Regions from separate parts of the Paenibacillus sp. KS-LC4 genome, predicted to be linked through region 1. Evidence: a T-box and tRNA genes for the amino acid it is inferred to sense, from the RefSeq annotation. Region 1 holds a T-box; the other regions hold tRNA genes.
The links. A T-box is a leader RNA that pairs with one kind of tRNA and senses whether it is charged. The one in region 1 lies ahead of leuS (leucine--tRNA ligase), so its partner is inferred to be a tRNA-Leu.

Region 1 (10,170 bases):
ACAAGCCAGAATGTCCCGTCATTCGCGTAGACGCTCGCCCATGCGAGCAGCTTGCCTCCCGTTGGCCAAGCCATGTGAATGAACAACGCAGCGCCGCCTAGCGGCATAATAATAAAGCTGATAAATGGCACAAGCATTACATTAGCCGGAAGCGATAGCAAATGGAATTGGTTGAAATAATAAATGGAAACTGGAAACGATACAGCTTGCGCTACGACGCTGACGGCGGTCAAATCGAGCAGCGCTTTCCCCCGCTTCCATTCAGGCATAGCACGCCTTACAGGAGGGACACCCAGAATAAGACCGAGCGTGACGATAAACGAAAGCTGGAAGCTGACATTTTCCAAATAAAAAGGATTGATCGCCAGCATAATAACGGCTGCGGCCGCCAAAATATGCAGACCGTCCTTCAGCTTGTGCATGCGTGCAGCCAGCAGGCCGAGCATGCCCATTACGCCAGCCCTTACAACCGAAGGCGAAGCGCCGCTGAGCAGCACATAGAAGGGCACGGCAAACACGAGCGTCAGCAGCAAGCGCTCCCGCGTCATGCGGCAAAGCCGTAAAATCAAGCCCAGCGCGTAAAGGAACACCGCGACGTGCAGGCCAGATATGGCGAGTATATGCGTTAAGCCGAGACGAGCGAATTGCTGCATGAGGGAGGGATCAAGGTTATCTGTGATCCCGAGGACAAGACCTTGCATGTAGCCGGCTTGCATCCCCGGGTACATGCTGGTTAGTCGTGCGCCAAGCCAAGCGCGCACGGTGTCGACGCGGCCGAGCAGCGCGGCCGCGGTCCAGGGCGGGCCAGGCGCGCGGTCGATCGCGCCCGTGCCCGCAGCTTGAAGCAGCCAGTGGATATTCTGGCTGCTCAAGTAGCGGCGGTAGTCGAAGCCGCCGCGATTAGCCGGGCCAGCGGGCTGCGCCAGCTGGCCCTTTACGTCAACGACGTCGCCGCGCCGCCAAGCAGCGGCGACCTCCAGCTGCGGCTGCTCCTCTAGCCGCAGCTGCACAAGCATCCGCTCGCCGCCGAGCTGGCGCGGCGAGCCAAACCCCGCTACGCTGGCGGCATCGACCGCCAGCTCAAAGCTTGCCCGGTCGCCGTCGATTTCGACGACCGACACAATCGTCCCGGACGCTTGAGCCGCTATCGCAGCGTCCGACCCTTGCGCCTGTGCGGCGCGCAGCACGTCCAGCAGACCAGTCACATTGCGGGCATCCGCCCACATCCGTTCCCCAGCTGCAAGGACGAAGCCAACTGCACATACGGCTGCCAGCTTTCGCGTCAGCCTCCCCGACAAAACCAGTGCCAGAGCGGCTACTGCCACGCCGCCCGCCGCAAGTGCAGCTCCTGCGCCGCTCAACTTCGCGCCGCTCGCGCAGCCTGCCACAAAACATACCGCGAACCAAATTAGCGGTCTTCTATTCATTTACAATCACCTCTTTATTTTGGCTTGAAATCGAATTCATTTTCATGTAATGAAACGGAGACGCCCCCGCGTACACGGCTGCTGCCATCCTCTGGCAGGTAGAGCTCGATGCGGAGTGGAGTACAAATCATTAACAAGCTCAAGCTTTTAAACACCTATATTTGCAAAAAAAGCACCTCTTATCACATGCAGCTGCGCGTGCGATAAGAGGTGCTTCCTCTCAAAACAAACCATTATTTTACCTACTTTGCTCTTGCTCTAGCAATATCCTATCTCTATTACTGTTTAACTATTAAGCGTTGTTCATTTTCCATCCTTATTTTTATTCTGTTTCTATTATTGTCTTTGTCTTCGTCTTTGTCTTCGTCTTTGTCTTTGTCTTCGTCTCTGTCTTTGTCTCTGTCTTTGTCTCTTTGTCTCTCTTTGTCTCTCTCTGTCCCTGTCTTCGTCTTCGGCTCTCTGTCTCTATTCAGGTTCTAACACCATTTATTTTTATTCATGCTGCTTCAATGGCTGACGCACTCTCTTCTAAGCCCGGTTCCTACCCACTATTATCCATAGCTCTAACCGTCTCTACCCGCGTACAAAATCAAGAAATAACCGACATACCCGCCTGCGGCGGCGGTTCATAGCCTTCCAGCAACCGAAAAGCAATGCCTAAGTGCCCCATTAGCGTCACAACCTTCTCGCTGTCCTTCGGGTAACCGCGGTGGTAAACAATCTCCTTAATCCCGCTGTTCGCGAGCATATTCGCGCAAGTCCAGCAAGGCTGGTCTGTTACATATACCGTCGAGCCTTCACGGTCAGCGCGATCGGTAAACAGCAGCAAATTTTGCTCCGCATGGATCGTGCGAATGCAGCGCTGCTTTTTAACCATTTGCTCCGCGCCGTTCTCCTGCTTGATTTCCCATTCCTCCGTAATCATACAGCCCGCCTCCGAGCAGTCCTGAACGCCCATTGGCGCTCCATTATATGCGGTGCCAAGCAGCTTCTTGCCCTGCACCAGTACAGCTCCCACATGCCGCCTCGGGCAGCGTGAGCGCGTCGATACCATATAAGCAATGTCCATAAAATACGTGTCCCAGTCTTTACGTTCGGCGTCTTGCCCTGCTATTGCCATTGTTTCAACTTCCTCCTTGATGCTCGTTCAAAATAATAGTCAGCCACTATTGCGTCTAAAATGTCCAATTAGCACGATATATTCGCTTTTTCATTACTTTCGGCTTCTGCCTGCTATTTTCTCATACTTAAGGATTGGCGACAATGCTGTCTTTCATGCCCTGAAGCAGCTTAGGCCCGATTCCCTTCACTCGCCGCAAGTCATCGACCGATGTAAAGCGCCCATTTTTCTCCCGGTTTTCAACAATCGCTTTAGCTTTTGCTGGTCCGATCCCTTTCAGACCATCAAGCTCCTCAGCCGTCGCTCGGTTAATATCCAGCTTGCCTGAATTCATCGACGACGTCGCCGCGACTTCAGCCGTCTCGCTTTGCCCATTCCCAACATCGCTGCTTCCGTTGCCTGCTGCATTTCCATTCTCATTGCTATTGTGACGCCCTATTCCATTGCTAGTACCCGCCCCAGCTTCGCCAGCTACTCCAGGCTCGACACTTCCCCCATCTGGCATCATCTTCTCTGCACTTTCTACCCTAGATGAGCTCGTTCCCCCTGCTATTTCTCCAGCAGCAGACTTCCCACCTCCGTCTCCTCCATCTTCGACGCCGTTTGAGGTCTGTTTTCCACTACTGCCATTTGTCGCTGCATTCATCTGCTGTCCTTCTCCATCCGCCTGCTTCCCTATGCTGCTGCCTTCTCCAGCCCCGCGCGTCCCCTCAGAAGCTCCGGGCTTACTTCCTACGTCTTGCGGCAATACCGCTTCCACAGCCTCATTTAGCGTCGTCCAGCCGCTTGGAGCCTGCTCCTTCGGCATAAATATAGCAGCTCCAAGCAGTCCACAGGCGAGCAGCAAACAAACCGTCATCATCGTCCGCTTAGCGTCTGAGCCTTTCCCATCTTGCTTCTCCTTCGCTCGTTGCCTCATCCTTACCCACACCTTTCGCTATGAATAACCGCTCCAAAAAACATAAAAATCGTTGACATAACTGCCAAGTTGTCAGGAATACGGTAGAAGAACAGGTAAACTGCGAATAGGCTTACTTCGCCTTAAAGCCTGTTCCACTTCGGAAAATCATCACAGCCTACAAAGCCATTCAAGCAAGGCCCCACAAGGCCGCTTCCATTTCACAACCTCACAATGAAGGAGGTCACCGCATGAAAGTTGGATTTATTGGAACGGGAACGATGGGCAGTCTGCTCATTGAAGCATTAATCGCTTCGGGAGCGCTGGAATCCGATCAAATTTCCGTCAGCAACCGCACCTTCGCCAAAGCGCAGGCACTTGCTGACCGCTATGCCGGACTTCAAGCAGAGGCGAGCAATGCACATGCCGCATTTGGCAAGGATATTGTGTTTCTTTGCATTAAGCCGCATGAATTTAAAAAGGTCATCGACGACATATCGTCTGTGTTAAGGCCTGAGCAGCTGCTAGTTTCGATTACAAGCCCGGTTCTGCTCTCGCACCTTGAGGAAGTAGTGCCCTGCAAAGTAGCCAAAGTCATTCCGAGCATTACCAATCAGGTATGGAGCGGCGCCTCCCTATGTATTTACGGTTCCCGCATCCACAGCGAGGACAAGGAACGGCTCGAATCGCTGCTCGCCTTTATCAGCGAGCCGCTGCAAATTCATGAATCCTATACGCGAGTCGTATCGGACCTGTCCAGCTGCGGACCAGCATTTATTTCCTGTCTGCTGGAGCAGTTCGTAGACGCAGCGGTTGAAGAGACGGGCATTGACCGTAAGGAAGCGCTTAAGGTGGCCAGCGCCATGCTGCTCGGAACAGGATTGCTGCTGACTGAAGGGGGCCTTACGCCTGCTGATGTGCAGGCGCGGGTAGCCGTCCCAGGAGGTATTACTGCACAAGCTCTGAAATTGCTTCGCTGTGAGACCGATGAGGTATTCAACCGGCTTATCCGCACGACTCATGCCAAGTTCCATGACGATGTTGCCAAAGTTTCGATATCTTTTTACGGCGAAGAGGTGAACGGTCAATAGCTGTTCTTCAGCTAACTGACCGTTCACCTCTTCATGTGGCTAACGTTTAATTGGCAACGATATTGACGATTTTACCTTTTACAGCTACGACCTTGCGGATCGTTTTGCCTGCGATAAGCTCCTGCACCTTACCTAGCTCCTTCGCAAGTCGTTCCATTTCGGCTTCATCCGTGTCTGCCGCAATCGACAGGCGCTCAATGATTTTGCCATTAACTTGAACGACGATTTCAACCTCTTGGTCAACCGTCCAAGCCTCTTCCCATACCGGCCATGACTCGTAAGTAATCGTCCCTGTTCCGCCCAGCTTCTCCCACAGCTCTTCCGCAATATGCGGCGCAAGCGGGGACAGCATTTTCACAAAATCAGCCATTGCTTCGCGCGGCAGCACATCGGTTTTATAAGCTTCATTGACAAAAATCATCAGCTGGCTGATCGCCGTGTTAAAACGCAGATGCTCGAAGTCATCGGTTACTTTCTTGATCGTACGGTGCCATGTGCGCTTGAATGCTTCAGTCGTTTCAGCGTCCGAAACCTTCGAGCTCAAGCTGCCATCGTCACCGATGAACAGGCGCCATACGCGGCTTAGGAAACGGAAGGCTCCTTCTACGCCGTTCGTGTTCCAAGGCTTCGTTGCCTCCAGCGGCCCCATGAACATTTCATACAAGCGCAGCGTGTCTCCACCGAATTCCGATACGATTTCATCGGGGTTAATGACGTTGCCGCGGGATTTGGACATTTTTTCATTGTTCGTGCCCAAAATCATCCCTTGGTTAACGAGCTTATGGAAAGGCTCCTTCGTCTCAACTACGCCGAGATCATACAACACTTTATGCCAGAAGCGCGCATACAGCAGGTGAAGCACAGCATGCTCTGCTCCGCCGATATACAGGTCAACCGGCAGCCATTCGCGCTGCTTCTCCGGCGAACAAATTTCCTTGTCGTTTTTCGGATCAATAAAGCGCAGGTAGTACCAGCAGCTGCCCGCCCATTGCGGCATCGTGTTCGTCTCGCGGCGTGCTTTCATGCCCGTTTCCGGATCAATCGTATTGACCCATTCTGTCACATTCGCAAGCGGCGATTCCCCTGTGCCCGAAGGCTTAATCGCATCCACATCAGGCAGCAGCAGCGGAAGCTGATCCTCTGGAACAGGCTTCATTGTGCCATCCTCCAGATGCAAAATCGGAATCGGCTCTCCCCAATAACGCTGACGGCTGAACAACCAATCGCGCAGACGGTAGGTCACTTTGCCATGACCGCTGCCTTTTTCTTCGAGGAAGCTGATCATTTTTGCAATCGCCTCTTCATTGTTCAGCCCATTCAGGAAATCGGAATTAACATGCGCACCATCACCTGTATAAGCCTCTTTGGAAATATCTCCGCCTTGTACAACCTCCACAATTGGCAGTCCGAACTGCGTTGCAAACTCCCAGTCGCGCGTATCATGGCCTGGAACAGCCATAATCGCACCTGTGCCGTAGCCAGCCAAAACATAATCGGCAATCCAGATTGGCGTTTTCTCGCCATTGACCGGATTAATCGCATAAGCACCCGTGAACACGCCGGATTTTTCCTTTGCCAAATCTGTACGCTCCAAATCACTCTTGCGGGAAGCTGTCAGCTGATAAGCCTCAATAGCTGCCTTTTGATCCGCAGTCGTAATTTGGGCAACCAGCTCATGCTCAGGCGCCAGCACGCAATAAGTAGCACCGAACAAAGTATCCGGACGCGTCGTGAACACGACAAGGTTCGCATCATGGCCCTCAATAGCAAACGTCACTTCGGCGCCTGTAGACTTGCCGATCCAGTTGCGCTGCATATCCTTGATGCTTTCCGTCCAATCAAGCTCTTCCAGATCCTCCAGCAAACGCTCTGCATATTCGGTAATTTTAAGCACCCATTGGCGCATTGGCTTGCGTACGACCGGATGGTTGCCGCGTTCGCTTAACCCGTCGATTACTTCCTCATTGGCAAGCACCGTTCCCAGCGCTTCGCACCAGTTGACCGGGACTTCAGCTACATAAGCAAGACCTTTTTTATACAGCTGGATGAAAATCCACTGTGTCCATTTATAATAATCCGGGTCAGTCGTGCTAAACTCGCGATCCCAATCGTAGGAAAAACCGAGCGATTTAATTTGACGACGGAAGTTGTCAATGTTTTTGAAAGTAATTTCACGAGGATGCTGCCCTGTATCCAGTGCATGCTGCTCCGCAGGAAGGCCAAATGCATCCCAGCCCATCGGGTGCAGGACGTTAAAGCCGCGCAGACGCTTGTAACGCGACACGATATCTGTTGCTGTATAGCCTTCCGGGTGACCGACGTGCAGGCCTGAACCGGATGGATAAGGGAACATATCGAGCGCATAAAATTTCGGTTTGCCCGCTTCCTCCCTCGTAGCGAACGTTTTGTTCTCATCCCAATATTTTTGCCATTTCGGCTCTACAATCAGTGGATTATAGCCTTGCGCTTGCTGATCTTGACTCATGATTGTTTCCTCCTTAAGCTTGGTAAAGCATAATATCAACGGGCTTCCAAGGTGAAACGGCTGTCGCCGTCCTTTGGCGGCGCTGCGCGTTTCATTCCGAAAAATATAAGCCTATTTATAAGCGAAAACTTATAAATGCTTATATTTCATGCAAAAAAGCTCCCGCCCCTAGCGTATGATCGCTAGGGACGAGAGCTGTCTCCCGTGGTACCACCCTAGTTAGCCCCCAGACATGCTTTGCCGAGTGCTCACTTGTTGCCTTTAACGCAGGCCAGACGGTACGCTTGCGCGCACAGCTCCAAGGTGAGATTCATATCGCTGCAGGTCCGGCTTGCACCATCCGCCGGCTCTCTAAGCCATGCCCCGCGATACTACTGCTCCTCATCAACGCCAAATATTACATTTTAAGAATTAGTTCCGATTATAATGAAGCTTTCGCGCGATGTCAAGCGATAGCCCCTCCGCTCTCAATTATCCATGGCATTTGCCCCAAGGAGGGGTATAATAGGAGCAGCAAGCTTTTGCAACCTATACTATTTTCGGAGGAATCGTTTATGATGCGTTTTGTAAGCAACAAACATATAACAGACCCGGCGCTTAATTTGGCGCTGGAAGAATACATTTTACGATCACTGCCGCCAGAGGACGATTATTTGCTGTTTTATATTAATGAGCCTTCCATTATTATTGGCAAAAACCAAAATACAATGGAAGAAATCAACCCGCGCTATGTAGAGGAAAATAATATCCATGTCGTACGCCGGCTGTCTGGAGGCGGAGCCGTTTATCATGACGAAGGGAATTTAAATTTCAGCTTCATCATGAGCGACGATGGCCAATCGTTCCATAATTTCAAGAAATTCACCGAGCCTGTCGTGAAGGCGCTAGCCGCGCTTGGCGTTCAGGCCGAGCTTACGGGTCGCAACGATATTCAAGTAGGAGAACGAAAAATTTCCGGCAACGCGCAGTTTTCGGCACGTGGCAGAATGTTCAGCCATGGCACCTTGCTGTTTGATTCCGAAATTGAAAATGTCGTATCGGCTTTGAAAGCGAATCCCGAAAAATATGTATCGAAAGCGACAAAATCGATACGCAGCCGCGTAGCCAACATTTCCGAGTTTCTGGCAGCACCCATCACGATTGAAAACTTCCGCCAAAGCGTGCTTGCTTCCATTTTTGAAGGCAGCGAGGAAATTCCCTATTACGAGCTGACTGAGGAGCAATGGGCAGATGTCCGCGAGCTGGCCCAGACGCGATATCGCAACTGGGATTGGAATTATGGCCGATCACCGGCATTTAATATGCGCCAGACGAGACGGATAGAAGGAGCTGGCACATTTGATGTGCGCCTCCAAGTTGAAGAGGGCCTAATCGTGGATGCCGCTGTATATGGCGATTTCTTCGGCCGTGGCGAGAGCAGCGAATTTGCAACGCAGCTTATCGGTCAGCGTTACGAAGCAGCAGCGCTCGGCAGGCTGCTTGGCGAAATTGATTTAGGCTATTATTTCGGCAAAGTGACGAAGGACGATTTAATGGGCCTGATTTTCGAATAATAGCAAAAGGCGCCCCGGTTTTCTCTAAGTAAGAGAGACCGGGGCGCCTGTTATTTCACACGATAGATTGAAAGGATCAAGTCCGCTACATGCTTTTTTTGCCAATTGCAAGCCGCCTAATCCAGACAACAATCCCGTAACCAAGCACAGCAGCGACGCTGTTCATGATTATATCATCAATGTCGAAGCTGCCGCGCCTCGTGAGCATTTGCAGCATTTCCAGCAGCGTAATAAATAGCAGAAACGACAGCAGCGTCTTGCCCAGCCGCCAGCGAAAAACAATGGGAAGCGCGATGCCATAAGGTACGAACACGACAAGGTTGCCGCCCATATTAATGACCCAATCGCTAAGATTTATATGATTAAAGTTCGTTATATACAGCTTAATCGTCGAAAACGGAATGAAATTATATCGAAGCTCCGCACGGTTGCCCGCCTGCCGGCCAAACCCAAAAAACATTGCATAAATGAGCCACATCGTATAAACAACGATAAGAGCGGCTGTCACTTTTTGAACAAAGGAAACGGAATTACCGCCTGCCTGCTTCAACGTAATCGCCCCTCCACTTCTCCCGGGTTAATAGGACACCGCTAATTTTTTCACTCGATACCAATAGCTGTATTGCAGCGTAAAGCCCAGCTTGTCATACAAGCGATTAGCCGCCTCATTAGCATGCGTAACGAGCAGATAGCTGTGCTCCGCCCCAATCTCCTTGCCCCACTGCAAAATATGGAGCAGAAGCTGCTCGCCAAATCCACGCCTGCGAAAATCCGGTGAGGTCACGATGGCATACAGACCAATATATCCTCGCTCCATCACGCCAATTCCGCAAGCCGCGGGCGCTCCCTCTACATAAAGCACTGCAAAGGCCGTCTGGAACGGCGGTGATGCAAACATATTTTTCAGCGTCTCGCGCTCAACTGCCGTGTGCTTCGCCATCGACGTGTAGGCTGCCAGCCAAGCTTCACTTATAAAAGGATCTATGCGCACGTCCAGCCCGCCAGCCGGCTTACGCATTTGAGCAAGGGGCGCCGTTTTGACATAGACGGGGTCTATTTTGTCGTAGCCTTGCAGCGCGAGCGTCTCATCCAGCTCCGGGGGCTGGGAGAATGGCGTTATTTTATAGGCCGTATCCAGTCCATGCGCCGTATAAAAAGCTTCGCCATAGGCGATTTTTCGCGATAGCTCTTCCCCGCTGCAGGCTGCTGGCACAATGGAGTTTGACCGTTTGGTATAGCCGTTCGCCAGACGAAGCTGCCACCCCTCATACATAAGCACTTGCAGCGCAGGCCAAGCATTCATTGATAGCTCCTCCAGCTTGAGCTGAAGCCGCTCCTCCAAGGAGGAATTTAATGCTGCGCTGTCCAGAAGCTGCTTAATCTGTGCCACATGATGCCGGTCATGCGCAATAAAATCGTTCAAATACGCCTGCAGCCGGAAGGGATGCCCCTCGCTATCTATGTATTCAGCCTCATATTGCTGCTCCGGCAAAGCTTGAATGAGCCCCACAATCGCTTCACGATCCTGAATCGTCTGCCTGATCAGCTTGGCAATTGAAGTATAGCGACCATATAAACGGGCATTTTCATTAAAAG
Region 2 (10,170 bases), 1.8 Mb from region 1:
TTCGAGCAGCTGCAATGCTTGCGCAGTCTGCCGATGCTCGAACCGATGCCCCATCAAATATCGACTGCACGCAAGGTGCTGCATGAAATGGGCGGACGCGCCATTCTCGCCGATGAGGTTGGACTTGGCAAAACGATTGAAGCTGGGCTCGTGCTGAAGGAATATATCGTTCGCGGGCTCGTGCGCCGCACGCTCATTCTCGTTCCCGCCTCGCTCGTTCTGCAATGGGTGCGCGAGCTGAATCAGAAATTCGGTATTTCCGCCGTTGCCCAGAAAAAAGCGCACACCTGGCATTACGACGTCGTTGTCGCTTCGATAGATACAGCCAAGCGCGATCCGCATCGCGACGTCATTCTCGGCACCGACTACGATATGGTCATCATCGACGAGGCACATAAGCTCAAAAACAAAAAAACGACCAACTACCAATTCGTCACCGAGCTGCGCAAAAAATATTGCCTGCTGCTCACCGCAACGCCGGTGCAAAACAATTTGGACGAGCTTTACAATTTGATTACGCTGCTCAAGCCAGGCCAGCTCGGCCGCCAAAGCGAGTTCACCGCCAACTTCGTCGTTGACAAGCGTCTTCCGAAAAATGAGGAGCAGCTCCAAACGGCGCTGTCCAGCATTATGATTCGCAATCGCCGCGGCGACGGCGGCATTTCGTTTACGAAACGTTTTGTGAAAAATGTTCCGCTCCAGCTGTCGACTGACGAGCAGGCGCTTTACGACGCAGTGACCGCCTTCGTGCATGAGCGCTACGATGAAAGCGGCCCCGACCTTAGCAGCATGCTGTCGCTCGTCACGCTCCAGCGCGAAGTTTGCAGCAGCCGCGATGCCGTCTTTCTGACTCTCGTCAATATGTTCAAAAAAACGGCCGAGGATTCGCCCGTCCGCGCAAAAATATGGGAGCTCATCGAGTTCATCAAAAAGATCGAGGCCAATACGAAGGCCGAGAAGGCGCTTGAGCTCGTTAAGGAAATGAACGATAAAGTCATTATTTTCACGGAATATCGAGCTACTCAGGAATATTTGCTGCAATATTTCCGCTCCCATGACATGATCGCCGTCCCTTACCGGGGCGGGATGAACCGCGGCAAAAAGGATTGGATGATGGACCTGTTCCGCGGCCGAGCGCAAGTATTGATTGCAACGGAGGCAGGCGGCGAAGGCATCAATTTGCAGTTTTGCCACCATATGATCAACTTCGATCTGCCGTGGAACCCGATGCGCGTAGAGCAGCGGATTGGCCGTGTCCACCGTCTTGGACAAACCGAGGACGTAAAAATTTACAATCTATGCACCCTCGGCACGATAGAGGAGCATATTGTACATTTGCTGCATGAGAAAATTAATATGTTTGAGCTAGTCATTGGCGAGCTGGATCATATTTTGGAGCGCTTTGAGAAAAAAGATGGCTCGCTGGAGCAGCAGCTTGCCCGCATGCTGCTCGAATCAGGAGGCAGCGAAACGGAGCTTCGCGAGAAGATCAGCGATCTCGCCTCCTCGATTACGCAAATCCGCGAAGAGGTACAGCTTGCTCCTGAACTGCAAGCAGGTGCGCAAATCGTGGCACAAATGACAGCCCTTGGGCAGACGGTGGAGATACGACATGAATGAGAAGCAGGTACACAAGTTTGTGCAGCGTTATTTGGAGGCGACTCAGTGCCAGGTTTTGGAGAAATCGCCCTGCCATTTCACGGTTAAGCTGTCGCCTGATGCGGACCGGGAGCTGACGAACCGTCCCTACTACTGGAGCTTTGTCGACCGAACGAACGCCGCCCCCGAGACGATGACCTATCTGCTTGTAACCGACCGTGAAAAGTATGACGCGGGGCAAGCAGGGATGCTGCCCGCGCAGCAGCGCGTATCTTTACCCGGCTCAGCCGGAGCAGGAGCAGCGGCGGCTGCAAATGCGGCCGGGAGTGCAGCGTCAGCCGGAACGAGCCAAGCAGCGGCGGCTGATGCTGCGCTTGGCCGCTCGCTCGGCTTTGTACACGGCAGTCTCAATCAGACGGGACTGCGTATTCCGCGCGAGGAAATGTATTTCGGCTCGCGCAAGCTCGATCAGCTGTTTGGTGCAGCAAAATCAAAGGGCAGCTACGTCTTTCTTTTTCAAGAGCCGGAGCGTGGTGCCGCCTCGCCTTATAGCTCTACGCCTTACACAGCTTGGCTCGGCATCAATATGCGCGTGGAGTTCGCCTGCGACCGCAAGCGTGAGGAAATACACAGCTTCGGAATTTCGCTGGCTACGGGACATTGCATTGAGCAATTCCATGATCGGGCTTCGCGCCTTAGACTCACGCCGCGCCTGCCCGCTAATATTCATTTGGCGAAAAACGGCCTTTCCTTCAACAAGGCGCTGTCTATTATGGAGCAAGCGCTGGAGCGCAAGCTGAAAAGCTACGATTATCAATGGGCAGATGCCGCAACCGAGCGGCTGGAGGAGGAGCTTGAGCGTATTCGGCTTTATTATGAGCCGCTAATTGAGCATGCGGCTGACGACGAGCAGAAGCAAAGCGTACGAGATCAGTATGAACAGCGCAAAGCGGAAATTCGTTGGCAATATGAGCCCCGCGTGACGGCTTCCGCCATTAACTGCGGTATTTTCCATCTCGAAGGTATTGAATAGTCGAAGATCAGACCCGATCCGCACCATTGCGGCAAAAAAAGAACGGGAAAGGCTGCGCAGTGCCTACACATTCCAACAGCCTTCTCCCGCTCTGCCTTTTATAATGAAGCAGAAAGTCAAGGTGATATTTCAATAATAGGCAGCATTCGCCGCTTTAGCGACCTGCCTCATGAAGAAAAGGGTGAATTTATTGCTGAGCCACATTCGCAAGCTACTGATCGGCACCTTACTTTTAAGTGCTATATTATGGACAAGCAGTCTTCAGCTATCGCAAGCTGCCGCCATGCCCGAGCTGGAACAAGCAGACCATGCCTCCCTCCTCGCACATGTAGAAGCATGGACAGCACAGCTCGCAGCACAGCCTGCTTTCAAGAGCTGGCAAGGTGCATCACTTGATATTTCCGCACTCGGCCCCGGCACGCACAGCTGGCTCGCCAGCGTTATGCAGCACAAAAAAACCGCCGGCTATCTCGTTATCCATGCAACGGAGAGCGGCGGGTATATTTTAGGCGAATACGGGCTTGGCGACTACCTCTATAGCTTAACAACGCTGCAGCAATCGCTCCAGCGGCTTGAACTTATCCCATCTGCCATTACGAGTACGCCGCTATATATCCATCCGCTGCTATCCGTCTGGAAAATTTCCGGCAAGGCTATCGCCTATACCGATGCTATGAGCGGCGAAGCGCTGCCGCTGACTGCTTCGCTCTGGGACGCCGAGGCAAGTCAGGAGCTGAAGCTTATTTATAATGAGGCGCCTATGGCAGCCACCGCGAGCATTGCCAGTGCCGTTTCCAATCCTTCATTCAACCCTTTTGAGAAGCTGCAATGGCTGACAGACGCACCTGTCGGCAAGGCGGAATCTAAAGACTGCTCAGAAGCGCTGCATATTTTGGACAAAAAGAAACACCTTACCTATACAGCGGCAAGGTTTAATAATGACATGCTTTATGTGTGGTCAGCAACTGGCTATCACAGCTGGAACAACGGCGCTGTGTACGTCGCTCTTGAAACAGACGAGCTGGGCGAAAGCCGGCGTTATGTACCGCTTTCGCTGCTTGCAGAGCTGGGTCATTTTTATCGCTGACGCCCGCTTTTTCCACGCCACCACATCATAAGACTGACAGGCCCCCAGCCGAACCAGCGCGTCAGCCACGGCTCCCTTATCGCCTTCGCTGACGCCTTTATTTGCTTGCGTTCCCCTTTCGGCCTCTCCATATACTCCACAACCTGAACGGTCACGTATTTGATTAAATCATCCCCGCTGGCCATTTCCGTCGCTCCCCTTTTAGCTTGAATATTAGAGCAGTCGCTCCGTAAAGGATAGATACCTCTTGCTATCACTGATGATATCAGTTTGCCCTGCCATCTCCAATCATAAACATGCATGAGATTTCCTCCGATGAGCCACGCTATAGCTAAGACAAAAGCCTTATAAAAGGAGGATGGCATGTGCTTGCTTGCTTTCGTTGTTTGATCATTACACTGCTCTTCTGCCTTCCCGCCCACTCTACAACTATGGCAACAGGAAATAGCAACGCTTCAGCAAATGAACCCGACGCGCCTTCTCAACATTCTGACCCCCATGCTGGACATTGGACGATGCCTTCATCCGTTGTGCTCATTGATGCGGGTCATGGCGGCATTGATGGCGGGGCATCTGCTGGCGGCGTAGTGGAGAAGGACATCAATCTAGCTGTAGCGAAGAAGCTTTATTTGCTCCTGAACAGCCAAGGTATTACCGCTGTACTGAATCGCACAGACGATTATGCGCTTAGCGACGATAATCGCTGGCATATAAGCGGTTCTCGTCATCGACGCGATCTATCTCAAAGGCGGCAGCTCACCGAGGAAATTCCTACGCAGCTGCTCGTCAGCCTGCATGTCAATTCGACACCCGACCGCTCAGAGCGCGGACCGCTGGTGCTGCATCAAAGCAGCGGAGAAAGCGCCCTGCTTGCTTTCTGCATTCAGGATACACTTAATCGCCAGCAGCACACACGCTTTCTCCCAAGGGAAGGTAAACCTTTTTATTTACTTAGACGCGTATACCAGCCAGCTGTCATTGTAGAAATGGGCTTTGTCAGCAATAGCAAGGATCGAACGATGCTGACAGACCCCCGTGAGCAACTGCACATTGCATCGGCCATCGCCTCAGGGATTCGGCAATACAAGCTGATCACCAAATGATTGCAGCACCATATCCGATAGCTTGACGAAGGAAACAGCGGCGTTCATAGAAGGAATCGCCTGTCTTAGAACAGCCGCTGTTTTTGGGCCCGGAGGTCCTACATGACCGATCACGACGCAAGTAACATGCGTGGAGAGATGCTTCTGCACTTCATTCATTTGCTTGCTAATATGCTGAATCGTATACACATCATCGAGAAAAACATCGTTGGAAAGCAGCGGTACCCCAACCTCCTTAGATACTTTCGGCACAACGGTTCTATAAGTCGTCCGGCTATCGAGGAAAAACAATCCTCGCTGCTTGCATACGTCAAGCACGATACGCATAATCCGCTCATCCGCTGTCACCTTGGACCCCATATGATTGTTCATGCCAATCGCATGAGGCACATTGTCAATGGCCGCGTTTATCCGCTTGCGGACTTCGTCGTCACTTAGATCTGCCGTAATAGCGCCCGGACCGAGCCATTTTTTCAATCCCTTGTTAGGCTCCATTGGCATATGCACAATGACATCATGCCCAAGGCGATGCGCCTCCTCTGCGTCTTTTTGCGTAGAAGGCATAAACGGCATAACCGCTGCTGTAAACTTGATCGGCAGCTTCAGCATTTCCTCCGTACCGTCCATATCATTGCCGAAATCGTCAATGACGATGGCAAGATGGCGCTGCTCCTGTGCCTGTGTCTGGGGCTCTGCAAATACAGAAGCTGCTCCTGCTTCATTGCTCATGCCAAAAACCAACAGCATGAGTCCAAGCAGGCTAACCGCCCTTTTTTTCCATAAATAGCTCCTCTTCACGTTCACACTTCCACACTCCTCATTCGTTATTAACGCAGCATCACCTTTACCCTTTCATTGTTTGTGAACTTGAGGCAAAATATGCTGAATGCTGGAAATTCATTCGCCGTTAATCCGCTTTCTTTGTCACATATCGCCAAAATAACCAATTCCATAGTAAAATAGCTGGGAAGGACATTTGTTAGTCATTTATAAGGAGGCGATTCATGATGCTCGCTTTAAATAGCTCGATTTGGTCGGAATTGTACGGACCTTATGGCTTCGCCGATTCCGTAGCAGAAATGCTACAGCAGCTGGCGCTTAATTATGCTTCAGAGGTCAAAGAGGAGCTTTACTGGGAACAGCTTTATCATCAGAATACGATTTATGCGTGTACCTACGCCGCGGTACCTTATTTAGCAGAAATCGCCTTGCACTCGAACGATCCGGAGGTGAAGCTGGATATTTATATCAGCTGCGGCATATTTGAAGCAAGCAATACTTGCGAGTTAACGTCGGAAATGCCCGCAATATTTGAGAAATTAGTACCTGATATTGATGCAAAGGTACGGGCTGATATTTATGTTTCATATTATGATGCTATTAGAAAATTTATGGATATGTCCGAGCAGATCGCTGACTACGCGCAGTCTAATAAAGATGATTCCGAGAAACGTTACGTAGTAATCGCCGATGCTGCTTTTCACAGTGAACGAGCGGCTGCAAATATGCTGCAAACCCACAGCATCGGTGATGAATATGTCGCTCCATGCCCTGCTTGCGAGCATGAAGTCTTCATATGGCCGGATGAAAGGGAGGAGAAGCTAGTCGCGTACAAGGAAGATCCCGTTTTCAACGACAAGGATGCGCCTGCGCCCATTATCCCTGCTGCTCCTGCAAGCTCAGCGGAAATCAGCCTTCGATATGTACATAGCAGGGCAGACCGATTGGGGGATGAGCAGCTTTCGGCACAGCTGCCCTATTTGGCTGGACATACAAATTGCCCTGCCTGCGGCGAGAAATTTCATATATGGCAACAACTGCTAGCACTCTATAGTTAAATTATTTAAAGCCAGCTTGACTTCCCCCATGATGGCATGCTAAATTAATAATGTAAATTTTGCATATGCGGTCGTGGCGGAATTGGCAGACGCGCTAGATTCAGGTTCTAGTGGTGTAACAGCCGTGGAGGTTCGAGTCCTCTCGACCGCACCAGCTTTTCAGCTAACATTGCTCGTAGAGCAATTTATAAATCTTTTTAATACTTTTCATTTTTCAGAAAAAAGGTACTGCTCCCGATTATTTTCGGGAGCAGTACCTTTTTTCACTCTAAGAAATTTTCAGCAGTTCCCCTCTAACGCCGGAAGCTCTCTTTGCTGTCCTCGTATGAATCAAATCAGGCGTGGTCGCGATCACGGCCGCGGTTTCTCATGCCCGCAAGACCAAGCAAGCCAAGCAGACCAAGCCATCCCCAATCGAAGCCATCATTGTCCGTGGCATTGGCTCGGTAATTGTTTGTGTGTACGCTATATCCGTTGTCTACACGATTCATGTCTGTACCCAATGTGCGGTTCGTTGCATTGATGCCATTATTGACGTCATGACGGATCTCCTCGCCTGGTGTATGGTTCACCCTTGTCATGTTGTCGGCAAAGGCAGGAACAGCGGCGAACATCGTTAAGCATGCTGCTAAGCTAAAAATCGCCAACCACTTCTTCATCTTCTTACCCCTCTTCAAGTTAGATTACAAGCCTGCTTATTATTCAACAGGCAAGCCCCGTTTATTCGCAGGAGGGTTCGACATGCTCCTTTTGAACACGCTTATTCTGTAGAAGAACCAAAATCAGTAATCTTTAGCTTGATCTCAAAGGTTACGGGAACCCTGCTGAACACTTCATCCCAATTGTCCTTTATTTCCTTCCATTTCTTTGGATATTTAATAGCAAGCACCTTCCCAAATCCAGCGACATCCACTTTGTATTTCGACTGTGTTTTTTGCATAACATGATTAATCATGGTTGTTAATCTTTTTTCAAAAACCTTCTCTGCTCCCTCTAGATATTCAAGCTTGGATGGGTTTTCCTTCGTATCCCAATTTTCAATTAATCTTCCGGTTGATTCAATCGCAACGTGAAAGGAAATCGCGTCACCTTGTAATTTGGCAGTCGTTTTACTGTGCATGGATTTAATCTCATAAGTAATGATTTTATTTCTCCAATCATAGCTTTTAATTAAGCCTCCTTGCCCTGTCCCTTGAATCCAGGAAAGACTTTCCACATTTTCTTGATTCAAATTGCCAATCCACTTGCTCGTAGCCCCCTTAATAATTCCGGCACCTGAAAATTGTATTTCTCCCTTTGAGCTAACGATATTTTGCAGCAAAAAGCTTTGCTTGGAACGAAGCAAACCATCAATCCGAGTTAGATTAACCTCCTTCATTATTTTATTGCTTCTAAAGCTATTATTGAGCATCGCGTTTAGCCGAAACGCCGGAACCTCTTCCGGCTGATCACTAAGAAAGGTATCAAATGCTCTCCCCTCACTAAAAAACACCCGGCAGCTTGGACGTATATCATTATCACGCAGGGCAAAATCCATCAATTGATCCATCTGATGCTGTTTTGCCAATTTTGTAGATACGACAATGACTTTAAGATGATGACCAATGACTGGGCGCTCCCTTCTGGTCGAGTATTGGCGCATAATTTCAAATACAGAATCCCCTGTCAGGCGTAAATTTGAATACTTCACCACCTGCTTTGCTTTTGATTTTTCCTGCCGCTCGAACGATTTAATTGGGATAATCTGGATAGTTGCTGTAATCAGATCTCTTTTAAAGTAATTCGCGCCTTGTCCTTCCAGATCGCGCTCAATGTCAGGCCGTTCACCTACATCTAGAGCAAGACCTGCATAAACACTTAAATCCTCGATTTCCTTACTGCTCCAGCAGCCTTGCGTTAAGAACAGGGAGGATAAGAGAAGGAAAACAAGCAGGTTTTTAAATCTATACATGATGATTCAGCACCTTCTTTCTAACAAGCAATATGACAGTAAGCAGGACAGGCACGAGAAAAAATAAATAGATCCCCATTTTGCCTATCGTATCCCCTAGCTTAAAAACTTCATTAATTCGCTCGGGAAGCATGGTTGTAATAAAAATAACAGGGATTAATCCAAAGATTACCGGTTGAATCTTCAGATGAAAAACCTGGGAAATTCCTAATGAAGCATTGAAGTAAAAACTAGTGAAATTGCAAAACAACTGCATCATCCAAATGACCAAAAAAGGAAACTCAAAGCGCTCAAATATTAATCCCGCAATTTCAAAGCTGCGAAGAAGGTCAATGGTCGGCCAGGTGCTATTCAACACCGAGTCGATAGACATCCCTCCTATTACGACGATTACAGTCATCAGATAAAGCGCAAAAGGAATGCCGATGCCTGCCAATGTCGCTCTGACCGCGCGCTCTGGATGCTGCATATGCGCAACGAGAGTCATGATGACTTCACATCCTGTAAATATAAGCACCGTAGATTTCAACCCCTTAAATACGGGGAGGACACCCTCACCCAAAACAGGACGTAAATTGTTGATATCAAATAATCGAATACTTAGGAAATAGGAAAGCACCAGTATGAATATACTGATTGGAAAAATAATTTGAAAAACCCGCGCAATGGAATTAATTCCTCCAAAGCAAATATAGGCACCCACCCAAATAAAGGGAATGACAATTGCCCAAATAGGGGTTCCTTCCAGCAAATAGAACATCGTTATCTCCGCAAATATCCTTACCTCAAAACCAGCAATAATAATGTAATAACAAATTAAACAAACACCTAAAACTCCGCCAGGTATAGTGCCCACAATTTTTTTGGCGTATTGATACACCGTATGCTGAGGAAATTGCTGGCTTAATTTCACCATGACCATTATTAACAAAATGACGATAAAGCCGCCTAACAGCACAGACAGCCAAGCGTCCGGTGTTTGAGTAGCCTCGACTACACCTCGGGGCAAGGTCAGGATGCCTGCTCCCAGTACGGAATCTGTTATGAAGATCGACGTTTGGGTTGTCGTGATTTTATCGTCGCTGCGCAGAAACACATTTGCTCCTCCTCTCTAAGCCGTTCCTATCTTCGCTTCTTGTCTTGCGTTTTCATCATATCCGGTCGTTTTGTCATGAATGGCAGCGGCGTGCGCAGAAACAAATCCTTCCAATCGTTAAAGCGAAACGGAGAGATTGGTGTCACATAAGGAACTCCAAAGCTTTTCAGCTTGCTTATATGGCCGCAAATAAACAAGATAAACAAAATGGTTCCAAACATCCCCAGCACTGCCGCGCACAGCATGCCTACAAAGCGTAAAATCCGCAACGTAATGCCTGCGCTGTATACCGGTATTGAAAAAGAGGATATAGCGGTCACAGCAACTACGATGACCAAAAAGGGACTGACAATACCCGCCTGCACAGCAGCCTCGCCAATAATCAAACCGCCCACAATGCCCATTGCCGGTCCAATCGGCTTAGGCAGTCGAATGCCCGCCTCACGCAATATTTCAATTGATA
Region 3 (10,170 bases), 2.0 Mb from region 1:
TTTATCAGCCAATCCCCTTATGATGGACTATAAGAGAAGCGGCTGGCTATGCAGGGGCAGTTGTTTTAGGCAGGGGGATGAGCGTATGGAACAGCAAAAGGTGAAGGTTGGCGTAGTACAGGCTGCGCCTCATTTATTAGATAAGCAGTCGGCGTTCACACAAATAGCTGCATATGCTGGCGAGGCAAGCAGGCAGGGAGTCAAGCTGCTAGTGTTTCCTGAAGTATTTGTATCCGGTTATCCGCGTGGCATGACGTTTGGAAATCGCATCGGAAGCCGGACAGCGGAGGGACGGGAGGACTTTCGCCGTTATTCGGAAAGCGCCATTACTATTCCGGGTGAGGATACCAAGCTGTTAGGGGATATTGCTGCTGAAAATGGCATCTATCTAATCGTTGGTGTGCTAGAGCGTGACCAGGAATTTAGTGGAGCTACACTGTACAATTCAATCGTCTATGTGGGGCCGGACGGCAGGCTGCTTGGCAAGCATCGGAAGCTGATTCCTACAGCTGCGGAGCGTCTGCTCTGGGGAGAAGGGGACGGCAGCACGCTAACGGTTATTCAAACCCCTTTTGGACGTATAGGCGGCTTAATTTGTTGGGAAAACTATATGCCGCTGGCTCGAACCGCCATGTATGCGAAAGGGATAGACCTTTTTATAACACCTACTGCGGATGCCCGCGATACTTGGCAATCAACGATTCGTCATATCGCCTGCGAGGGCCGCTGCTATGTGCTGTCGAGCAATCAGTTTGCTACGAAGTCCTTGTATCCAAAGGATATGGCGAGTTTTGCCGAGCTGGAGCAGATGGATGAGGTGCTGAGCAGGGGCGGCAGTGCTATTGTTGGACCATTAGGAGAATATATGGTTGAGCCTGTTTATGGGCGGGAGGCGCTGCTCGTAGCGGAGCTGGATATGATGAAAATCGCCGAAAGCCGCTTTGACTTTGATGTAGTTGGGCATTACAGCAGGCCGGATGTGTTTCAGCTGCATGTTAATGAAGCGAAGCAGTCGAATGTATTTTTTAAAAGCGGAATTTAATGGAATAGTGCGACGGTATAAAAGGATAGCTTTATAGCAGAAAGGGGCAGAAAAATGGACGTTCCAGTTGGCGTATGGATTGCAGCGGTTGTTATCGTTGGTATTTTGGCATGGATCACCTTTTGGATTACAAATAAGGCTTACTCCAAAAAATGGGATGAGCATGACGAAGACAAGCTGAAAAATTAAATGGCTGCTAAGAGATGTGGGACTGCTTTGAGTTTTCCATTCTTCTAATTTTTCGAGCGTCTTATCAGGTTGAAGTTAGCCTGTTAAGGCGTTTTTTTCATTTTTTGTATGGGATTGGACAGCGTGGTGTGATATCTTCTATCTTCCCAATGAGCGGATTTTCGGTTAAAATGAGAATATACGTTCGGTATTGGGGGGCGACTTCGCTTGGTGTGGCGCTGGATGCGAGCGGGGAGCTCCAGCTAGCGGCTCCATGCGGAGTAGCGGATGTCCTTCAAGCTGCGCTTAGGCCTACAGCTTTTGATGAGCCGGGTTCGGAGCACTATCGTATATACGAGCAAAAAATGCGGAAGAAAAATTGGCAGGCCATATGGCCAAAAGTCCATCAAGCAGAGCAGCAGGAGTGACGACAACATCAAATCTTAACAAAAAATAGCGCTGCAATCTTGCGAATTCGGATTGACAGTCTGCCTATTTTCACGTTTAATTAAATAGACCGTTCTCTATAATTAAGGTGGTGAAAAGGTGGCTTCAAAGCCGAATGCCCGCCAGCAGATCATAGATACAGCAATGAAGCTGTTTTGTGTGCAAGGGTATCATGCAACGGGATTAAATCAAATTATTAAGGAAAGCTCTTGTCCGAAGGGGTCCTTGTACTACTATTTCCCTGAAGGCAAGGAGGAGCTGGCGGTTGAATGTATGACAACGATTAAGAATGTTGTGCTGGAAAAATGGCGGATTAATTTTGAGCAGAATTCTAATCCTGTAGCGGCCATCCAGGCTCATATTTCCGACATCATTCAAGATGGGAAGCAGTCGCAGTTTAGAGGATTTATACCGTTCAGCTTTTGGATGGCTGCTGAGACATGTCTGATTAGCGAAAGACTGAGATCCGCGTGCCAAGTCGTTTTTAATGAATGGCAGCAGTATATCGCCCAGCAGCTTGTTAACAATGGAGCGAATGACAGCAGTGCTGCTGAAATAAGCAATGTTATTCTTTCCTTAGTGGAAGGTGCATTCATTTTGGCCATTACTCATGGAGATGAGAAGCCGCTCCTCAACATTTCTCGCCTCGTGCCGTCCATTGTGAATGGCGGCCCGGCAAGCTAGAACAACAGGCTACAACAAACTGAATTTTTAATTCGCAGGAGGATGAAACAAGTGCAAGCAGGAACGATGCAAGGGACTTCAGCTTCACCTAATAAGACTTACAAGGTAATGCCGATTATGATTTCGCTATTGCTTAGCGGATTCATCGGTTTCTTTAGTGAAACGGCGCTAAATGTAGCATTGACTGATTTAATGAGAGATTTGAGCGTTAACGAGGCGACTGTGCAATGGCTTACGACTATTTTTTTGCTGACGCTAGGTGTACTGGTGCCCGTATCAGGCATGCTGCTGCAGTGGTTTACAACACGGCAATTGTTTGTAGTGTCGTTAATTTTTTCTATTTTAGGCACTTTCGTAGCGGCTATAGCACCGAATTTCGAAACGCTGCTTATAGCGCGTGTGCTGCAAGCAACGGGAACAGGGCTGTTGCTGCCGCTATTATTTAATACGATGCTCGTCATTATTCCGATTGAGAAGCGTGGCGCAGCGATGGGAATTATCGGTCTGATCATGATGTTCGCACCAGCCACGGGACCGACTTTTGCCGGAATTTTGATCGCTAACTTAAGCTGGCATTGGATTTTCTGGGTGTCCTTGCCGTTTTTGATTATTTCATTGTTTGTAGGGCTTGTCTATTTGCAAAATGTTTCTACCTTGACTAGGCCGCGTATCGACATATTGTCGATTTGCTTGTCTACCCTTGGCTTTGGCGGTGTTGTATATGGCTTTAGCAGCGCGGGAGAAGGCGAGCATGGTTGGGGAAGCGCGAAAGTAATTATAGCGATGATTGTAGGTATCGTTGCACTCATTTTATTTGTTATCCGTCAGCTTAAGATGAAAGAGCCAATGATTAATTTGTCGACGTTTAAATACCCGATGTTTACAATTGGCTTAATTATGGTGTTTATTTGCATGATGGTTATTCTATCCTCCATGCTCATATTACCTATGTATTTACAGCGCGGTCTAATGATGAGTCCATTGACTGTCGGCCTGCTTCTCCTTCCAGGTGGACTTATTAACGGCTTCTTGTCTCCTGTAATGGGAGGATTGTTTGATAAATATGGACCCAAATGGCTCGTTCTTCCTGGCCTGCTAGTCGTATCGGTCGTATTATGGTTTTTCTCTGATATTTCTACTGCGTCGACGACCGCGTTGATCATCGTGCTGCATTCCCTGTTAATGATTGGGATTTCGATGATTATGATGCCTGCGCAAACGAATGGCTTGAATCAGCTTCCACCTGAGCTGTATCCGCATGGAACAGCGATTATGAACACATTGCAGCAGGTGGCAGGTGCTATTGGTACGGCGCTGGCTGTCAGTATTATGACGGCAGGGATGGAGAAATTCCTTAAGACAGCAGAAGGAAATCCACAATCGCCAGCCAACTTGGTTAGCGGCTTGACCGTTGGTGTACAAGATGCTTTCATATTTGCAATGGTGCTTGCCCTTGTCGGGCTTGTGATTGCTTTCTTCATTAAGCGAGTGCGGGTGACGACAGCAGGCAAACAGGAAGCCTAATATCGCTCTAAATAGAAGTGCCAATTATTTTTTGAAATTTTTTTTGAGAAATGCTTGCGTGATGCGATGTTTTCTGATATATTATATTTATTCGCTGTTAGCGAACATCGCGCGCGTGTGGCGGAATTGGCAGACGCACTAGACTTAGGATCTAGCGTTTCACGACGTGGGGGTTCAAGTCCCTCCACGCGCATTATGATTGGAAGAGTAAGGGCTGTTTTAAGTAGTTTTTAACTACTGAGAAACAGCCCTTTTCTTTTGTGTTTTTTTGAAGCTGAATTAGGGCGTATCTGAAAAGCCCTTCAGTGGTCCCTTGCACCGCCTTTCCGCCCCTTCTTCTATTAGCTGCAAGGGCTGTCATCCATTACATAACATGACCTATTTTGCTATAATGGGACGATACTTAATAACAGAAAGGAAGAGTTGGGCTTGAAACAGGTCACCATATATGATATTGCCAAGGAGGCAAATGTATCGGTTGCCACCGTATCGAGGGTGCTGAACGATACCGCCCCGGTAAAGGGATCTACGCGAGCTAAGATTGAAGCACTTATTCAAAAATACAGCTTTCAGCCTAACGCAATGGCAAGAAGCTTACTTAAAAAAGAAACCGGCATTATTGGCATCATTGTCCCTGATCTGACCAATCCCTTTTTCCCGGAAGTATTCGCTGGAGCGGAGGAAGAGGCGCAGCACTCAGGGCATACGTTCCTGCTTAGCAATTCTATCGGAGATCACGCTAAGGAATCGGAATATCTTAGCATTATGCGGGAGAAACGCGTGGATGGTGTTATTTTTTTAGGAGGCAGGATCAATTTAAAAAACTGCAATGAGCATTTGGTGCAGGAGCTCGTGCAGCATGCAAGCGTCATTCCGACCGTGCTCGTGAACGGGGGGCTGCGCAATACGAATTTAATTAGAGTGACTACCGACGAAGCGGTAGGTACTGCCCTCGCAGTCAGGCATCTCATTGAGCTGGGGCATACCGAAATCGGCTTTATTGGCGGAGAAAGCCATATGACCACAACCTCAATTAAGCTGCGAGCCTTTCGCAAGACGATGAAGGACGAGGGATTGGAAATTCGGGACAATTGGCTGCTGCCAAACAGCTTTTCCATTGATTCAGGCAAACGCCAAATGCTGAAGCTGCTCGAAATGGAGGAGAGGCCAACCGCTGTTTTTTGCGTCAACGATTATACTGCTATCGGGGCAATTAAGGCGGCGACGGATGCTGGTCTGACGATTCCAACGGACATGTCCGTAGTCGGATTTGATGATATTCCTTTGGCACATCATTTTATCCCTGAGCTGACTACCGTTTCTCAACAGGCGCATGAGCTTGGGAGAATGGCAGTACAGGTGCTTAAAGCGATGATGAGGAAAGAAAAGGTCAAGCAGCTTACTACTTTGGCACCACAGCTTATTGTTCGGCAAAGCACGGGAGCCCGAAGTTACTAAAAGAGCAGCAAGCCAGCTATTTCGGGCTTGCCGCTCTTTTTTGCGTGGAATGAAATGTACATTTCTGTGTCTATTTTAGTCGTTCCATATATGGATAATATAAACTTTAATGTTGACCATAGTAAATAAGCGAGCTATACTGAAAAGGGTTTCATGAAAGCCCTTACATTTATTGATTATCTATCAAGGGGAGCGTGCTGAACAGTGAAACAGACGAAATGGATGAAGTCGATGTTGCTTATTTTACTAACGGCTGTATGGATGTTTGTATCTGCTTGCAGTGGCAACAATACAGGAGATACAATGGCCACTGAATCGCCTGCCTCTACTGCAACACCGGCGGAGGAAACGACTGTGCCCACCGAGGAGCCTGAGCCTCCAGCCGCCAATTTGGGTGGTAGAGAAATTCGCATTTCGCATTGGTGGGATGCTGCCCCTGATGGAGATTCCGAAGCGGATGAGCTGGCACGTGAAAGAATCAAAAAAGTGGAAGAAAAATATAACGTAAAAATCAAATACTTAAATACGGAATATTGGTCGACTACAGAGAAGCTTTCCTCCTCTGTTATGTCAAACGATCCTTTTGCTGAAGTGGTTAGGCTACCCGACGGCTTCATATGGGGCCTTATGCAAGGGGGATTTTTGACGCCCTTGGAGGATTACCTGAAAGATACGCGGATAGCGCCGGACGTCGTGGATTCGATGCGCTTTGGCGGCGACCATGTATTCGGATTAGAAAGCTGGTATAACCCGAATGACACAGGGATGTATTACAACAAAAGAATTTTCAAGGAGGCGGGCTTAAAGGACCCGCAGCAGCTGATGGACGAGGACAATTGGAATTGGACGACGATGCTGGATGCCGCGAAGAAGCTGACCGTAGACAACAATGGTGACGGAAAAGCTGATCAATACGGCCTTGCCGCTGCCCATTATGTTTTCTCGGAGCTGCTGATCGCCAGCAACGGCGGCCTTATATATGACGAGGCGAACAAAAAAGTTGTTTTTGATTCACCTGAATCTATGGAAGCGCTTAACTTTCTTTATAGCCTGTATAACGAGCATAAAGTTGTGAAGAAAAATGAGGGTAACGACTGGGAGGATCCGGCAAAATATTTTGCAGAAGGCACGATTGCCATGTATCCGGGCGGCTTATGGGAAATTGAAGGGCGCATTCAGGACAAAATGAAGGATGAGTGGGGATACGTTTATCTTCCAAAGGGGCCACAGGCTGAAAGCTATCTTGATCCGCTTGGTCAAACTGCAGCTTACGTTATCCCTAAAGGAGTGAAGGATGCAGATGTTATCGTGAAAATCTGGGAAGAGCTTCAGGATTTCGATAATTGGCAGGAAAATCGCAGGCTATGGCAGGAAAATGTGCTGCCTGATGAAAGCTCTATCGCTAATGCTATGAATGACGCGGGAAAAGTACAGCGTGTGTTCGGTGGACGCTTTGGGGGGCTTGGCATTAAGGAGCAGCTCGACTCCGTGACGGGCAAGTTCATCAAGGGAGAAATTACGCCGGCAACGGGCGTTGCCCAAGTCATCGGGCCTGCGCAAGCAGCTGCTGAAAAAGTGCTGAGAGGCGAGCAAGACAAGAAAGATGACAAAAAATAAATCCCAAAGGCTTTGCCCATAAAAAGCAGCCTGCCCGGCTTTCCGTTCAGGGAAACCGGGCGATTGCTGTAATAAATTTCGCCAGTTTACAAAAGGGGGGGATGAGGTGGGAAGCGTATTTTCCAGAAAAACGGCCGCTAGCATTATGGTTATCGCATTGCTGATTTCACTGCTGATTTTCCCTATAGCCCAGTCTGGCGCAGCCAGTATTCAAGCCGATTCGTCTAAGAAAGCCGAGTCAAGCAGCGACCAAAGCCTATTAACAAAAGAATCAGAAAATAGCTATGCCTATTACTTGCAGCGCTATAAGGAGGAAGAACGGCCTCGGGAGGAAATGGTCATACAAGGGGCGGACTACACGAGCGCAAGCGAAATGGAGCCTCAAATCGTTCATGAGCTTGGGGGCGAATCAGGCGACTTCGTCAAGACGGATGAAAGCGGCTCTATCGAGTGGGAGCTTAAGGTGCCGAAATCCGGCTTGTATCATATCGCTATTCGCTATTTTCCAATCGAAGGGAAAAGCTCGGCAATTGAAAGGGAGCTGCTGATCGATGGCGAGCTGCCGTTTGCCAGCGCCAGAAATTTGACCTTTCACCGTATATGGAAAAATGAGAGTGATCAGATTTTACAGGATAACCGGGAAAATGAGCTGCGGCCGCGCCAAGTAGAAGCGCCAATGTGGCAGGAGTCGCTGCTTCGAGATACAGAAGGGTATTACGAGGAGCCGTACGTCTTTTATTTGTCGGCGGGCAAGCACACGTTGACGCTGTTATCCTCCAGAGAGCCGATGGTCATCGACTATTTGAAAGTGTATCAATATGATGAGCCTTCGCCTTACGAATACATAGAGCGGGGCTACAAGTCCAAGGGCTATGCGGAGACAAGCGGACATTTCATTAAAATTCAAGGCGAAAATGCCGCCTACAAATCGTCTCCGACCTTATATCCGATTTCCGATCGTTCCAGCCCGTCTACCGAGCCTTATGACGTATCGAAAATAAGGATGAATACAATTGGCGGCAACAACTGGCGTGTGCCGGGGCAATGGCTGGCTTGGGACATCGAAGCGCCAGAGGACGGATTATACCGGATTGCGATCAAGAACAGGCAAGAATTGCTGCGGGGCATTTATTCTACACGCTCGCTATGGATTGACGGGGTCATTCCGTTTCAGGAAATGGCGCAAATTCCGTTTTATTATGACTCGGACTGGCAGATGAATGTGCTGGGCAGCGAGGAAAAGCCTTATTTATTTTATTTGACGAAAGGGAAGCATGAGCTGAAGCTGGAGGTGAGCTTAGGCGCTATGGCTCCTTTGATTCGCCAAGTAGAAGCAAGCTTGCTGAACATCAATGCCATGTATCGCAAAATTTTGATGATTACCGGCAATGTACCAGATCCTTATAGGGATTATCAATTAGATAAACAAATACCCGATATGGTCAGCGTGTTTCAGGAGCAAAGCGATATTTTGTATGCCGTATCGAAGGAGCTAGTTCGCCTGACGGGCGAGAAAAGCGACAAGACGGCTGCATTGGATAAAATTGCCTATCAACTAGCAGATTTTGCTCAAAAACCGGGAACGGTTCAGAAGCGGCTGTCTTCATTCAAAATAAATGTTGGCAGTGTTGGAGCCTGGCTTTTGCAGGTGAGAGAGCAGCCGCTTGAAATCGATTACCTCGCGTTGGCTTCGGCTGATGTAGAGCTGCCGGAAGCAGATGCATCGGCTTCAAAAAAAATTATTCATGAGGTAGCTTCCTTCTTTCACTCCTTCTTTGAAGATTACAATACGATCGGAAATATGGCGCAGGATGAGCAGGCGCTAACGGTATGGATTGGAACAGGCCGCGATCAGGCTCAAGTGCTGAAGGCGATGATTGACGATTCATTTACGCCGCTTACGGGTGTTGGGGTCAACCTTAAGCTGGTCAATCAGGATGTGCTGCTGCGTGCTTCTTTGGCAGGTGAGGGACCTGATGTAGCCATGCAGGTTGGCAACGATGTGCCGGTGAACTTCGGCATAAGGAATGCAGCGGAGGATTTATCGCAATTGCCGGGTTATGAGACGGTGGTGCAGCAGTTCAGGGACAGCGCAATCGTGCCTTACCGATATGACGGCAAGGTGTTTGCGCTGCCTGAGCAGCAAATTTTCAATATGCTGTTTTACCGAAAGGATATATTAGAGGAGCTGAAGCTTGAGCCGCCGCAAACATGGGAGGATGTGTACGCGATGATTCCGGCCTTGCAAAAGCATCATATGGATTTCGCGCTGCCGCTTGCCCAGACGACGGGTGTTCCTGTGCTGGAAGCGAATCGGGCGTTTGCTATGCTTTTATACCAGCTGGACGGCTCCTTCTATTTGAACAACGGAGCCAAAAGCGGACTGGATACAGAGGTTGGGCTAGACGCCTTCAAAAAATGGACCGACTTCTATACGAGCTATAAGCTGCCGCTCATCTTTGATTTTCCGATGCGCTTTCGAACGGGCGAAATGCCGGTAGGCATACAGGATTACACCTTCTACAACTATTTGAGCGTATCCGCTCCAGAAATTAAAGGCTTGTGGGAGTTCACTCCTGTTCCAGGAACGGTGCAGCAGGATGGTACTATTCGCCGGGATGTGGCTAGCAGCGGGACAGCCGCCATTATGCTCAAGCAGGCTAAAAACAAGGAAGCAGCCTGGGCGTTTATGAAATGGTGGGTCGGTAAGGATGCCCAGGTTCGCTTTGGCAGAGAGATGGAGGGACTGATGGGCGCTGCTGCACGTTATCCGACTGCCAATATTGAAGCGCTTAAGGAACTGCCATGGCCGGCGCGCAATTATCGCAGTCTGGAACAACAATGGCAATGGGTACAGGGAGTGCCGGAGGTGCCGGGCGGCTATTTCACAGGAAGGCATTTGGACAATGCTTTGCGTGAAGTGATTAACAATGGAACGAATACAGCTGACTCCTTATATGATTATGTCCAAGAGATCGACTATGAAATTACCCAAAAGAGAAGCGAGTTTCATTTGGAATGAGGGGACTTAAGGAGGGACTCTTTTGCAAAAAACGAAAATTGCGGCTGAGATAATACTCCAGCCAAAGGGCCGCCTTGCTGGGCCGCAGCGGAAGTGGGAGCTGTTCGTTAAGGATATGAAGCGGGATAAGCATTTGTTTGTCCTGCTGATTCCTTATATGGCGCTGTTTTTGTTATTTACGGTGCTGCCGGTCATCATTTCTATCTTT

Region 2: it has a tRNA-Leu gene. The T-box ahead of leuS (leucine--tRNA ligase) is inferred to sense a tRNA for this amino acid. The anticodon was not compared.
Region 3: it has a tRNA-Leu gene. The T-box ahead of leuS (leucine--tRNA ligase) is inferred to sense a tRNA for this amino acid. The anticodon was not compared.

Annotation. Positions count from the first base shown of each region.
Region 1 covers NZ_CP145905.1:4,036,091-4,046,260, forward strand. Annotated here, with positions in the region: gene V5J77_RS16955 (ComEC/Rec2 family competence protein) at 1-1,427, opposite strand, end outside; gene V5J77_RS16960 (dCMP deaminase family protein) at 2,017-2,547, opposite strand; gene V5J77_RS16965 (ComEA family DNA-binding protein) at 2,675-3,466, opposite strand; gene comER (late competence protein ComER) at 3,697-4,536, shown strand; gene leuS (leucine--tRNA ligase) at 4,583-7,021, opposite strand; T-box leader at 7,203-7,418, opposite strand; gene V5J77_RS16980 (lipoate--protein ligase) at 7,579-8,574, shown strand; gene V5J77_RS16985 (VanZ family protein) at 8,660-9,124, opposite strand; gene V5J77_RS16990 (GNAT family N-acetyltransferase) at 9,152-10,170, opposite strand, start outside.
Region 2 covers NZ_CP145905.1:2,251,740-2,261,909, reverse strand. Annotated here, with positions in the region: gene V5J77_RS09690 (SNF2-related protein) at 1-1,620, shown strand, start outside; gene V5J77_RS09685 (YqhG family protein) at 1,613-2,632, shown strand; gene V5J77_RS09680 (hypothetical protein) at 2,802-3,719, shown strand; gene V5J77_RS09675 (YqzE family protein) at 3,710-3,904, opposite strand; gene V5J77_RS09670 (N-acetylmuramoyl-L-alanine amidase) at 4,151-4,822, shown strand; gene V5J77_RS09665 (divergent polysaccharide deacetylase family protein) at 4,787-5,626, opposite strand; gene V5J77_RS09660 (hypothetical protein) at 5,827-6,660, shown strand; tRNA gene V5J77_RS09655 (tRNA-Leu) at 6,728-6,814, shown strand; gene V5J77_RS09650 (WGxxGxxG family protein) at 6,996-7,319, opposite strand; gene V5J77_RS09645 (Ger(x)C family spore germination protein) at 7,421-8,611, opposite strand; gene V5J77_RS09640 (GerAB/ArcD/ProY family transporter) at 8,604-9,707, opposite strand; gene V5J77_RS09635 (spore germination protein) at 9,734-10,170, opposite strand, start outside.
Region 3 covers NZ_CP145905.1:2,017,424-2,027,593, forward strand. Annotated here, with positions in the region: gene V5J77_RS08705 (carbon-nitrogen hydrolase family protein) at 86-1,042, shown strand; gene V5J77_RS08710 (hypothetical protein) at 1,097-1,231, shown strand; gene V5J77_RS08715 (nucleotidyltransferase family protein) at 1,402-1,638, shown strand; gene V5J77_RS08720 (TetR/AcrR family transcriptional regulator) at 1,757-2,341, shown strand; gene V5J77_RS08725 (DHA2 family efflux MFS transporter permease subunit) at 2,408-3,865, shown strand; tRNA gene V5J77_RS08730 (tRNA-Leu) at 3,977-4,058, shown strand; gene V5J77_RS08735 (LacI family DNA-binding transcriptional regulator) at 4,295-5,323, shown strand; gene V5J77_RS08740 (extracellular solute-binding protein) at 5,528-6,940, shown strand; gene V5J77_RS08745 (extracellular solute-binding protein) at 7,047-9,962, shown strand; gene V5J77_RS08750 (sugar ABC transporter permease) at 10,078-10,170, shown strand, end outside.